One region of the Endobacterium panacihumi genome, then DNA from elsewhere that is predicted to be linked to it. Evidence: predicted binding sites of a transcription regulator. Region 1 holds the regulator's gene; each other region holds the start of a gene.
The links. The regulator PhoB, encoded in region 1, activates phosphate uptake and scavenging genes when phosphate is short. The targets are predictions, from matches to a motif close to TGTCATNNANCTGTCAT.
Positions count from the first base shown of each region.

Region 1 (4,132 bases):
GGTTCCGCCGTCGATCCGCGCGGCGGCACTTGGCCTCGGCGCCTCGAAGATGCAGACCATCTTCCACCACGTTCTGCCGCTTGCCATGCCGGGTATTCTGACCGGCACCATCATCGGCCTGGCGCATGCGCTCGGTGAAACCGCGCCGCTCCTCCTGATCGGCATGGTCGCCTTCGTCGCCAACTATCCGACCACCCCTATGGATCCGTCCACGGCCCTGCCGGTTCAGATCTACATGTGGGCCAACGAGGCGGAACGCGCCTTCGTCGAAAGAACCTCGGGAGCGATCATCATCCTGCTCCTGTTCCTCATTGTCATGAACGTCGGGGCGATCCTGTTGCGCCGTCGCTTCGAACGGCGCTGGTAGAAGGAGCTCTGTTATGAACATGATGTCTGAAGCAGCAGTGGAAAAGGCGCTAGACAAGAAGATGAATGACATGTCCTACAAGATGATCGGCAACGACGTATCCGTCTATTACGGCGAGAAGCGTGCCCTGTTCGACGTCAACCTCAACGTTCGCGAAAACACGGTCACGGCGCTCATCGGCCCGTCGGGTTGCGGCAAGTCGACCTTCCTGCGCACGCTGAACCGCATGAACGACACGATCGAAGGCTGCCGCGTGACTGGCAAGATCACGCTCGACAGCGATGATATCTACGACAAGGAAATCGACGTCGTGGAACTGCGCGCCCGCGTCGGCATGGTGTTCCAGAAGCCGAACCCGTTCCCGAAGTCGATCTACGAAAACATCGCCTACGGCCCGCGCATCCATGGTCTGGCCCGCAACAAGGCCGATCTCGATCAGATCGTCGAGGCCTCGCTTCAGCGCGCTGGCCTGTGGACGGAAGTCAAGGATCGCCTGCATGAAGGCGGCACGGGCTTGTCCGGTGGTCAGCAGCAGCGTCTGTGCATTGCCCGCGCGGTTGCCGTTTCGCCGGAAGTCATCCTGATGGACGAGCCCTGTTCGGCGCTTGACCCGATCGCAACCGCAAAGGTCGAGGAACTCATCCACGAGCTGCGCGCCAATTACACGATCGTCATCGTCACGCACTCCATGCAGCAGGCGGCCCGCGTGTCGCAGCGCACGGCCATGTTCCACCTCGGCCAGCTGGTCGAGGAAAACGACACCGACAAGATGTTCACCAATCCCGATGACCAGCGCACGCAGGATTACATCATGGGCCGTTTCGGCTGATCCGGGCTCTTTGCCCGCATCGCCCTGACTGCAGACATCAAGGATCAGAAAAATGGTTTCGACCCATATTCTTTCGGCCTACGACGAAGAACTGAAATATTTGAACCGCCGCATTTCCGAAATGGGCGGCCTCGCCGAGCAGATGTGCGGCGACGCGGTTCGCGCGCTCGTCAATTCGGATACGGCGCTGGCCCAGAAGATCATTTCGGATGACGTCATCCTCGATCACGCCGAGCGCGAAATCCAGGACAAGGCGATTGTCACCATCGCCAAGCGCCAGCCGGTTGCCGCCGACCTTCGCGAAATCATCGGCACGCTGCGCATCGCCGCCGACCTCGAGCGCGTCGGTGACCTTGGCAAGAACACCGCCAAGCGCGTTATCGCCGTGCAGGGCACAGGCGTGCCGCGCAAACTGGCCCGTGGCCTGGAGCATCTCTCCGAACTGGCGCTGGTGCAGCTCAAGGACGTTCTCGACGTGTTTGCCAGCCGCTCGGCTGAAAAGGCGGAAATCATCCGCCAGCGCGACGAGGAAATCGACGCGATGTACACGTCGCTGTTCCGCGAACTGCTGACCTACATGATGGAAGATCCGCGCAACATCACCTCGTGCACGCATCTTCTGTTCTGCGCCAAGAACATCGAGCGTATCGGCGACCACGCCACCAACATCGCCGAGACCATCTATTACATCAAGACCGGTGCCCAGCTCGAAGGCGAGCGTCCCAAGGACGATACGGCAAACACGGTTGGTGCGCTCGTCGACTGACGGGCGAAACGGAGCAGATAAGACATGCTACCCAAGATCGCGGTCGTTGAAGACGAAGAAGCACTGAGCGTGCTTCTTCGCTACAATCTCGAAGCCGAAGGATATGAGGTCGAAACCGTTTTGCGCGGTGACGAGGCCGAAATCCGACTTCAGGAACGCGTTCCTGACCTTCTCATCCTCGACTGGATGCTGCCGGGCGTGTCCGGCATCGAACTGTGCCGGCGGCTGCGCATGCGACCGGAGACCGAGCGTCTGCCGATCATCATGCTGACGGCGCGCGGCGAGGAAAGCGAACGTGTTCGCGGTCTGGCGACCGGCGCGGACGATTATGTCGTCAAGCCGTTTTCCACGCCGGAACTGATGGCCCGAGTCAAGGCGATGTTGCGCCGCGCCAAGCCGGAAGTTCTCTCCAGCGTGCTGAAATGCGGTGACATCGAACTGGATCGTGAGACCCATCGCGTTCACCGCAAGACCCGCGAAGTGCGTCTCGGCCCGACCGAGTTCCGCCTTCTGGAATTCCTGATGGTATCACCGGGTCGCGTTTTCTCGCGCTCGCAACTGCTGGATGGCGTCTGGGGCCATGATATCTATGTGGATGAGCGTACCGTCGACGTGCATGTCGGCCGTCTGCGCAAGGCTCTGAATTTTTCCAACATGCAGGATGTCATCCGCACCGTTCGTGGCGCGGGTTATTCGATGGAAGCCTGATCCGCTTCATCTGTGTTGAAATTGAAAAGGCCCGGATGTGTCATCGCATCCGGGCCTTTTGTCATTCTGCAGGTGCTTGCGCCTCGCGCCATTCCGGCAGGGGAAAGATCCGGTCATAGGCCATGTTGAAGACGAAGGCGTAGACCAGGTAGAAGGTCGCAAACGAGATATCCATCACCAGTGCCTGCCAGAGCGTGACGCCCAGATACCAGGCGATGAAGGGCAGGAGCACGATCAGCAGACCAAGCTCGAACAGCACCGTATGGGCAATACGCAGCGGCATCGTCTTCAGCGTGCTGCCGCGAAACTTCTGCATCAGGTGGTCGAAGCCGAGATTGTAGACGTAGTTCCATGCCGTTGCGACGGTGGCGGAAACGATGCCCACGACGCCGACATGTTCGACCGGAAGATGGAACACGAAGGATGCGAGCGGCGTGAAAAGCGCAAGCCCGATGACTTCAAAGCTGATGGCATGGCGAATACGGTCGCGCACTGTGCGCATGGTCAACCCCTTGGGTTTGCCGGGCCGTCCCGGTGTTTTATGCCCAATACGGGGGAGGTCGTCCTCGCGAACTCTAAATAGGTTTTCGAGCTGCCATAGGCAAGCCTTCAGGTGGCAAGGCTGCTATGCACTTAGGCAAATGCCGCATCTGAAGGCATGAAAAAAAGCGGGCCAGAAGCCCGCTTTTCAATCTCGTCCTCGTGTGTGTCGCGGCCTGATCAGGCGCGGGCAGCAGCCTTGTTGCGGCGCTCGTTGACCGGCTGGTAGGCCATGCGGCCGTGGTATTTGCAGTAAGGCGAATTGTCCGGGGATTCTGCGCCGCAGAAGTGGAAATCGTCCTTGAGGGGGTCGCCCATCGGCCACTTGCAGGTACGCTCGGTCAGTTCCGTCAGCGCCAGCTTGCGGTTGATCGGAACGACGATGTTGCCGGCCGGCTTGTAGACAGCGACTTCCTGCGTCTCGTCCATGTCCATCTCTTCGCGCACCATGGTGGCGCCGACCGGGCGCTGAACGGTACGGGTCTGAGGACGGGCCGCAAAATTGCTCTGCGGACGCGGCGCCGAAGACGCCACGCGCTTGGCCGGACGCGGTGCGGTGCTCGTGCTGCCGCCGGCTTTCGCGCGGCCGGGCAGGTTCAGGCGATGGACTTTGCCAATCACCGCGTTACGGCTTACGCCTCCAAGTTGCGCCGCGATCTGGCTGGCGCTCAGGCCTTCGGCCCATAATTTCGTCAGGCGCTCGACGCGCTCGTCAGTCCAGTTCATGCTATCTCTCCGCCGTGAGGTGCTGAACGTGGCTTGAATCGGTCACCGTTCCGGCGAATGAATCCGCCAGAAAATACTACATCTATACTTTTGGTGACTAAGTCCGCCGCATGCAGCCTAGTAATTGACGATTAACCTAGTGTGGGGCTGACTCCGTGGCAAGAGTCGGGCGAATCACTGCGAATCGATTTCCGTG
Region 1 covers NZ_JBOZRA010000001.1:1,982,089-1,986,220, reverse strand. Annotated here, with positions in the region: gene pstA (phosphate ABC transporter permease PstA) at 1-367, shown strand, start outside; gene pstB (phosphate ABC transporter ATP-binding protein PstB) at 381-1,196, shown strand; gene phoU (phosphate signaling complex protein PhoU) at 1,249-1,962, shown strand; gene phoB (phosphate regulon transcriptional regulator PhoB) at 1,987-2,670, shown strand; gene ACRQ1B_RS09890 (PACE efflux transporter) at 2,732-3,172, opposite strand; gene ACRQ1B_RS09885 (GcrA family cell cycle regulator) at 3,391-3,936, opposite strand; gene ACRQ1B_RS09880 (hypothetical protein) at 4,068-4,132, opposite strand, start outside.

Region 2 (4,132 bases), on a different contig from region 1:
TCTTTGCGGTATCGATCGGTCGCGAATTGCCAAAACGGGCAAGCGTGGTGCGATAGGCACGCAGCAGAAAGATCGCCTCGATCATGTCGCCACGCGACTGGCGCACGGCCATGGCGGCAAGATCGGGATCGTAGAGCGAACCTTCGGCCATGACACGATCGACGGCGAGCGCCAGCTGGCCGGTGATCTGCGCAAGCGTCAGCGCCGGCACATCACGATCACCGCGACGGCGGTCGGCCAGCAGTCGATGGGCATTGGCAATGGCGGCTTCCCCGCCCTTGACGGCTACATACATGGCTCAAGCCTCCTCGATGCTTGTCGTGCGCGGCAGGCCGATCGCTTCACCGCCGCAGACCAGCAGCACATCAAGCCCCAGCGGATAGGCAGCGCGGTTTTCCGCCATGGCGGCAACGAAACCCAGCGGCAGACCGACCGGCGTAATGACCGTTTGGGTTTCGATGCCGGGACCGGTGAGTGTCAGTGGCTCACCTCCGACAAGGCTTTCAACCGGCAGAAGCAGGGTGGCGGAGCGATCCGGGTAATCGCTGGTGCCGATCGGAAAGGATGTCCATGCTGAAACGGGACTTCCCTTATCCAGCACCGCAAAGCCCGCGCGAAAAACATCGGCCGTGCGCGGCGCACCGGTGTGAAACGACATCCAGCCAATGGCATCGTCATTGTTTTCCGGCTTTTCGAACCAGACCGGCGTATCGTAATCGGCCAGCGTCAGCAGAATGGCGGCAGCGGCCTGCGAAAGCGGTGCCGGAGGCGTGACGAAACCGGAAAGATCGGCAATGGTGCCCGGCTCAGCCAGCGCATTCATGACGCGGCGAAAAACGGCCTGACTATCCATCACAGGATTGGCAAACCCACCCTCAAAAACATGGCCTTCCGAACGCGTATTGATCAAAACGCTCATCAGTCTTCTCCCCGCACCATGGTGAAGAAGTCGACGCGCGTCGCTTCCGTTTCTTCGGCCTGAATTGCGGCCTGCTCACGGGCATATTGCAATGCGGGTTCGACAACCGATTTTTCCACGCGGGCAACCCAGTCCGGCAGCTGGCGTAGCGCATCGAGATGGGCGACCATGCGCGCCTTGTCGGCATCACGACCGAGCACGATCGAATGGCCGAGTTCACCGCTCTCCAAACGCACCGTGGCGCGCGTCACGCTGGCCTCGCCGAGATTGAACGGGGCACCGCCGCCGCCGATCCGGCCGCGCAGCATGATCGCACCGATCTCTGGCCCGCGCACCGCAATGGCGCCGGGCGCGCCGGCTGTATTCTGATTGTAAAGTTCATGGAGCAAACTGCCCGGCATGGACGCCATCGCATCCAGGGCCCGTTTCCTCCGCGCATTCGCTGTTTCTGCCGTCATGTCACACCTATTTATCTATTTGTGTAGACAACTAATCTAATCGAGGTTATAGAACCTGACCAGTGACAGCTTGATGACATTTCGCATTTTTATTGGAGTACGTTGATGCACGCCCTCGATGACGGCATTTCCCGCTGGCGCCGCGTCGCCGACGCCATTCGCGCCGACATCGCTTCCGGCATTATCGCACAGCAGCTTCCGCCCGAAGTCGAGCTTGCAGAACGCCACGGCGTCAACCGCCATACGGTGCGCCGCGCCATTGCGGCTCTCTCGACCGAGGGATTGCTGCGCGCCGAGCGCGGGCGCGGCACATTCGTCAACGCCCAGCCGCCGCGCGTGATCTATCCGATTGGTGAGCGGGTACGTTTTCGCGAAAACATGATGAAACAGTCGATCGAGCCGTCAGGCCGGTTGATCGGCGCCGAGCGTGTGGCCGCCGATGCACGGCAGGCGGCACTATTGGATGTCTCGGTCGGCGCGCCGTTACACCGGCTGGAGCGTCTCGCCGTGGTGGACGGCATGCCGATGTCGCGCTCCACCTCGCTGTTTTCGGTGGAGCGTTTTCCGGACATCATTTCGGCTTATGCGGAAACCGGATCAATCACCCAGGCGCTGCAAAAATCCGGCGTCAGCGATTACCGCCGTCGCGAGACCCGCATCACGGCGGAGCGAGTCTCACCCAATGATGTCGACCTTCTGCAATGCGCCAGCGACGCCATCGTGCTGATCAGCAACGCCGTCGATGTCGATATGGAGGGCAAACCGGTCCAGAGCGTGCGCACACGTTTTCTCGCGGACCGGTTTGAATTATCCTTCAAGCCGGATGCCGACTGAGCTTTTTCAGGCCCAGGTACGCTCGAGAACGGAAATCCAGTTCTCGTGCCCGATCTTCTTCAATTCCGCGTCGTTAAAGCCATGCTTGCGCAGGGCTTCGACCAGACGCGGCAGGCCGGCCGCATCCTTCATTTCGGCCGGAATGGTCGTGCCGTCGAAATCGGAACCGAGCGCAACACGATCGATGCCGATGCGTTCGGCGATATAGGCAACATGGCGCACCAGCAGGTCGAGGCTGGTATTGGCATCCTTGATGCCATCGTCACGCAGGAACAGCACGCCGAAATTGATGCCGACGAGACCGTCCGTATCGCGGATCGCGTCGAGCTGGCGGTCGGTGAGGTTACGGCTGTGGTTGCACAGCGCATGCACGTTGGAATGTGAGGCCACCAACGGCGCGTTTGACAGTTTCGCGATTTCCCAGAAACCGGCCTCGTTCATGTGCGACAGGTCGACCATGATCTTCAACTCGTTGCAGGCGCGGATCAGGTCGCGACCGGCTTCCGTCAGACCGGGACCGATATCGGGAGTAGACGGGTAACGGAATGGCACACCATAGGCAAAGACGTTGGGGCGGCTCCAGACCGGACCGAGCGTTCGCAGGCCCGCCTGATGCAAAACATGAAGCGCATCGAGATCGGCGGCCACGGCTTCCGCGCCCTCGATGTGGAAAACGGCGGCAAAGCTGCCGGTATCGATCGAACGGCGGATATCCTCTGCCGTGCGGCACACAGTCACACCACTTTGCGACCGCGCCTCGATTTCGAACAGCAACCGCGCCATCGCCAGCGTTTCGTTGATGGCATCCGGTTGCGCCGGCGTCGGGTAATCACCATTGGCGTCCTTCGTCATGCTCGGCGAAGGCACGTAGATGGCGCAAAGGCCTCCGGCCAGACCACCGGCCTTGGCGCGCGGCAGGTCGATATGCCCCACATCCTCACCCTCGAGAAAACGCTTGACCGGATCGGCGCCGCCATCGCGTCGCAGGCGCAACAGCACGTCATTATGGCCATCGAAGATCGGGAGCAAATTGTTCAACATTTTCTGAAGTGTCCTGCCGGAACATTGAAGTTTCGTTTATCCGTAAGTAGGCGTGGCGACGTCCGCAAATGCAAACCGCGCATAACCTATGCGAAAAATGGAATTGGTCGGTTTTTAAACACACTGTTAAGACCGCTATAAATTGCGGCAAAATCTTGCCACCCCTTAAATCCCGGGGGCGGCACATCAAGGGGAATATAGCAATGGTATCAAGACGCAACTTTCTGATCGGCGGCGCAGCCGTTCCGTTCCTGTCCTATCTCGAACTGGCCGAAACCGCCTTTGCGGCCACGCCGAAGGACATTCTGGTCGTTGCACAGCAGCTCGACAACATGACCAGCCTTGACCCGCATGAGGGTTTTGAGGCCGTCGGCGGCGAGATGATCAGCAACATGTACCAGAAGCTGGTGCGTGCCAACAGCGACAACCCCGATACCGTGACCCCGGTCATCGCCGCTTCCTGGGAAGCCGATGCCGACAATAAGGTCTTCACCTTCAAGCTGTCCGACCAGAAGTTCGCGTCTGGCGCCGCCGTCACCGCCGAGGACGTAGCGTTCTCGCTGCAGCGCGCCATCAAGATGAACAAGAGCCCGGCCTTCATCATCAACCAGTTCGGCTTCACCGCTGAAAACGCAGAAGCCCGCATCGTCGCCAAGGACGAAAAGACCGTCGCGCTGACGACCGAAGCACCGACCGCGATCTCCTTCCTGCTGTTCTGCCTGTCGGCGAACATCGGCGCCATCGTCGAAAAGAAGACCGTTCTCGAAAACGAAACAAACGGTGACCTCGGCAACGCATGGCTGCAGAAGAACAGCGCCGGTTCCGGCCCGTTCAAGCTGCAGGCCTGGAAGGCTTCGGAAAGCATCGCGCTGACGCTGAA
Region 2 covers NZ_JBOZRA010000004.1:180,137-184,268, forward strand. Annotated here, with positions in the region: gene ACRQ1B_RS19000 (carbon-phosphorus lyase complex subunit) at 1-295, opposite strand, end outside; gene phnH (phosphonate C-P lyase system protein PhnH) at 299-919, opposite strand; gene phnG (phosphonate C-P lyase system protein PhnG) at 919-1,320, opposite strand; gene phnF (phosphonate metabolism transcriptional regulator PhnF) at 1,483-2,211, shown strand; gene ACRQ1B_RS19020 (dipeptidase) at 2,218-3,252, opposite strand; gene ACRQ1B_RS19025 (ABC transporter substrate-binding protein) at 3,456-4,132, shown strand, end outside.
Region 2: the regulator PhoB is predicted to act here: its motif matches at 1,440-1,456, upstream of phnF (phosphonate metabolism transcriptional regulator PhnF).

Region 3 (4,132 bases), on a different contig from region 1:
TGCGCTGATTGCCTCGGTTCTGGTCCTTGCCGGCGCACTCGCAGCTGGAAACCGCGCACGTACCCATGACGCGGTCATCCTGAAAACGCTAGGCGGCACGCGTTCCATGCTGATCCGGGCTTTCAGCTACGAATATATGATCCTTGGAACTGCAACGGCGATCTTTGCCCTGTTCGCAGGCACCGGCGCTGCGTGGTATGTGGTGGCGAAAATCATGCGTCTGCAATCAACCTTCATGCCTGACGTAGCCGTGTTGACGCTGGTGATTGCACTGGTTCTGACAGTCGGTATCGGCCTTGCCGGTACATGGCGCATTCTGGGACAGAAGGCAGCACCCGTATTGCGCGAACTCTGATGCCGGACCTGACGTTCGTCAGGTCTCATATCGAAGCTGAACCATTAAATTATCTTCACTTTCAGGATTCGGGCTTCAAAGCCTTGAATGACAACGCAACTACCAGCATATTCTCCTCATGCTTGCTGGAGCTCCGCAGCGGCGCCCGGGATTTTCCTGCACACCGAAGATATCTCGGAGCTTTGAGAGGAAACCATGGCTGATCCGTACAACTACCAAGACCGCACGGCACGCGGCGGCGTACAGTCGGGCGCGATGATCGATCAGGGCCTACGGGCCCATATGCTGAAGGTGTATAACCTGATGGCGCTCGGTCTTGCGATCACCGGCCTGGCGGCTTACGGCACCTATACCGCCGCACTCAATAGCCCCGCCTTTGCCCAGGCAATGTATGGCTCACCGCTTCGCTGGGTGGTGATGCTTGCACCAGTCGCTCTGGTCTTCTTCATCAGCTTCCGCATCCACAAGATGAGCGTTGCTGCTGCGCAGATGACGTTCTGGATCTATGCGGCGCTGATGGGCCTGTCGCTGTCGTCGATTTTCCTGGTCTATACCGGCCAGAGCATCGTGCAGACCTTCTTCGTTACCGCTGCTTCCTTTGGCGCGTTATCGCTTTACGGCTACACCACCAAGAAGGACCTGTCGGGGATGGGTTCGTTCCTGCTGATGGGTCTGTTTGGCCTGATCATCGCGATGATCGTCAACATCTTCCTGGCCTCCACCGCCCTCGACTTCGCCATTTCGGCGATCGGCGTGCTGATCTTCGCAGGCCTTACCGCCTACGACACCCAGAAGATCAAGGAAATGTATTACGAAGGTCACGATGACGCCACCACCGGCCGCATGGCCATCATGGGCGCACTGAACCTGTATCTGGACTTCATCAACCTGTTCCTGTTCCTGCTGCGCTTCATGGGCAACCGCGACTGAGCAATCAGGTGATTACAGTGAAAAGGCGGCGGGTCAGCCGCCTTTTTTGTTGCCCAGACCTGATGCCCGGCATAGGCTCGGTCACCCTCCACAGTGATGTCCCGTCATGACCTTTCGCCTTCGCGATGCTATTATCGCCGACCTCTGCGCCATTACCGACATCTATCGCGACAGCGTGCTGAATGGCACGGCGAGCTACGAGATCGCCCCGCCGGACCAGTCCGAAATGACCCACCGCTTTCAAGCGATCAAGGACAAGGGCTACCCCTATATCGCCGCCGAAGCGGAGGATGGAACGCTCCTTGGATATGCCTATGCGTCGGCTTTTCGCACGCGCCCCGCCTATCGATGGCTTGTGGAGGATTCGATTTATCTGTCGCCGGAAGCGCGCGGCAAAGGCGTCGGCAAGGCGCTGCTCAGGGAACTGCTCGCTCGCTGCCAAGCACTCGGGTTCAGGCAAATGGTCGCCGTTATCGGCGGCGCCAGTCCGGCCTCTGTCGCCGTTCACAAAAGCCTTGGCTTCGAGATGACCGGCACGATGAAGGGCACCGGATTCAAGCATGGCAAATGGCTGGATACAGCCTTCATGCAGATCGCCCTCGGCGAGGGAACGGGTTCTGAGCCGGATATGGTCGCCTATCCCGGTTCGCTGTACACCGAATAAGCGGCCCGCGACTCAATCGATCAGCTTCAGCACCTTGTCGAACACTTTCAGCACCTGCGGCAAGTCGTGTCCACGCTTGAGGATCATACCATGTGTGTTCACGACCGAGAACGCGCCCTGCTTGGCTGCCAGCTTCGGATTTTTCTCGATGCGAAAAAGCGGCATTTCGCCGGACCGCTTGAAGACGGAGAAAACCGCTTTGTCCTTCAAATGGTCGATGGCGTAGTCTTTCCACTCGCCCTCACCCACCATGCGCCCGTAAATCCATAGAATGGCATCAAGTTCACGTCGATGGAATGTTATGGGAAGCGGGTCCCGGTTCTGTCTGTACTGGTTGAGATCGACAACAACGGTGCTGTCCTCGGGGTTTGATCCCCTCGGAAAATCCGGCTGATCAGTCATCACGGCTCCAGATCGACTATTGCAGAGATATGACAGTGTGCCTCAGCAAGGATAAAATGCAAGCGCGGACGGTTGAGTTGGAGAAGCGCTGCAAAATCAGCAGCTGCAAACCGACAAGGTTATTTTTCTCGCCGCATTTCGGTCAAAACAGCGCCCGAATCCGAAGCGAGATTGGCATTGTTGGTTGACGCCTTCGCGTCAAACAAGCCCGGTCCGGAGCGCTGACCCTTACCCCCAGCCCCCCAACGCCTCGGATCGGGCAACCAACACCCTTTCCCGGCATCAGTGCCAGATTTTCGCGGTAAAAACGTCAGTCGCGCTTGCGACCGGCCATCAGCACGGTTGCGCCGACGATTGCGGCAGGTTCACCGCTCGGGGTCGAGGATTGCAACAGAATGGCGCAGCCATCCTTCTTGCCCTTACCCATGGTTCGGGCGGGTACGGTGATCTTCATATCCTTGCCGTCCCACATGCCGACGGTCTGCACATCATAGACGCTGTGCCAATATTCCATCTGCTTGCCGGTGTTTTCGCCCTTCTGGACCTCGACCTTTTCCTTCTTGGTAAAGTAGGCAATGACGATATCGGCCTTGCCAGCGCCGGCGCCGATATTGATTTCGATTTCTTCGTCGTTCATGGCGGCCTTGATCGGCACGGTCATTCCCTGCCCGGCCATCTTCATGCCGTCCATCTTCTGATTGATGGCAGCGATATCAGTTCCGATCAGATGCTCACGACCGTTCACGACCGCCTGAGGCGTGTAAACACCACTACGCCCGAAGGCGTGGGCATAGCCATACTGGCGTTCGGTATTTTCCTTCGAGCTCAGCGTGTCCGTCCAGCCGAGATAGTTCCAGTAATCGACATGATAGGAAAGCGCGACAACATCGCCCTGCTCGACCAGTTTTTTCAAGGCGGCATCGGCAGGCGGGCAAGAGGCACAGCCTTGCGAAGTGAACAGCTCGACGACACCTTTCGGCTCCGCAATATCGCCTGCGCAGGCCAGACCGGCTGAAAACAGGCCGATCAGGAAAGCGGCGTTACGGACAGTCGACAACATCGAATAAAACCCTCTGGGCGAACCGGACATCACAGCGGTGACGAAACGGCCACGCACATCTTACCCTGCAAAATACTCAATCCATCCGGTCAAACGGAAGTCACAACAGGGTGAGGACCAGATACGTGATCGGTTTCCCTGCCATGTTTCTTGAAGATTTGCCATGAATTGCTGAAAAAACCTTTTGCGTCAAACCAGTTTCAGCAGACCTTGGGTCAAATAAACGGCACCGACAGCCGTCACCACCCATCGCGTCCAGGCGCGGAAGTTTGCATCGGTCATCTTCTGCAGGATGCCATTGCCGGCCCGCGCGCCGAGAATGGCGATTGGAGCAGCGATCAACACGGCGACGGCATCAACGGTTGGAAGTTGCGTGACCGCCTCCCAGTAGAAGGCAATCTTGGCCAGATGCGACAGTGTCTGGATCGACGCTTTTGTGGCGATGATCTTGCGACGATCCATCTCGGTACGGATGAAAAAGATATCGACAGTCGGACCGGCCACGCCGACACTGATTGTCATTGCGCCCGACAGCAGCCCGGCCAGAAAGGCATGTGATGGGCGTGACGCATCAAGCTGCAGCTTGTTGACAGGCAACCAGACAAGGATCGGCATCAGACCAACGCCGATCAGCACCACCATGAGGCTCGGCGTGTAATTGGTGATGAACAGAACGAGAGCCGAAACCGCCACGCCCGAACACAGAATAGAGAGAATCTTC
Region 3 covers NZ_JBOZRA010000005.1:146,553-150,684, reverse strand. Annotated here, with positions in the region: gene ACRQ1B_RS20745 (ABC transporter permease) at 1-355, shown strand, start outside; gene ACRQ1B_RS20740 (Bax inhibitor-1/YccA family protein) at 551-1,285, shown strand; gene ACRQ1B_RS20735 (GNAT family N-acetyltransferase) at 1,392-1,949, shown strand; gene ACRQ1B_RS20730 (DUF2794 domain-containing protein) at 1,962-2,351, opposite strand; gene ACRQ1B_RS20725 (DUF1223 domain-containing protein) at 2,662-3,411, opposite strand; gene ACRQ1B_RS20720 (TSUP family transporter) at 3,601-4,132, opposite strand, start outside.
Region 3: the regulator PhoB is predicted to act here: its motif matches at 2,370-2,386, upstream of ACRQ1B_RS20730 (DUF2794 domain-containing protein).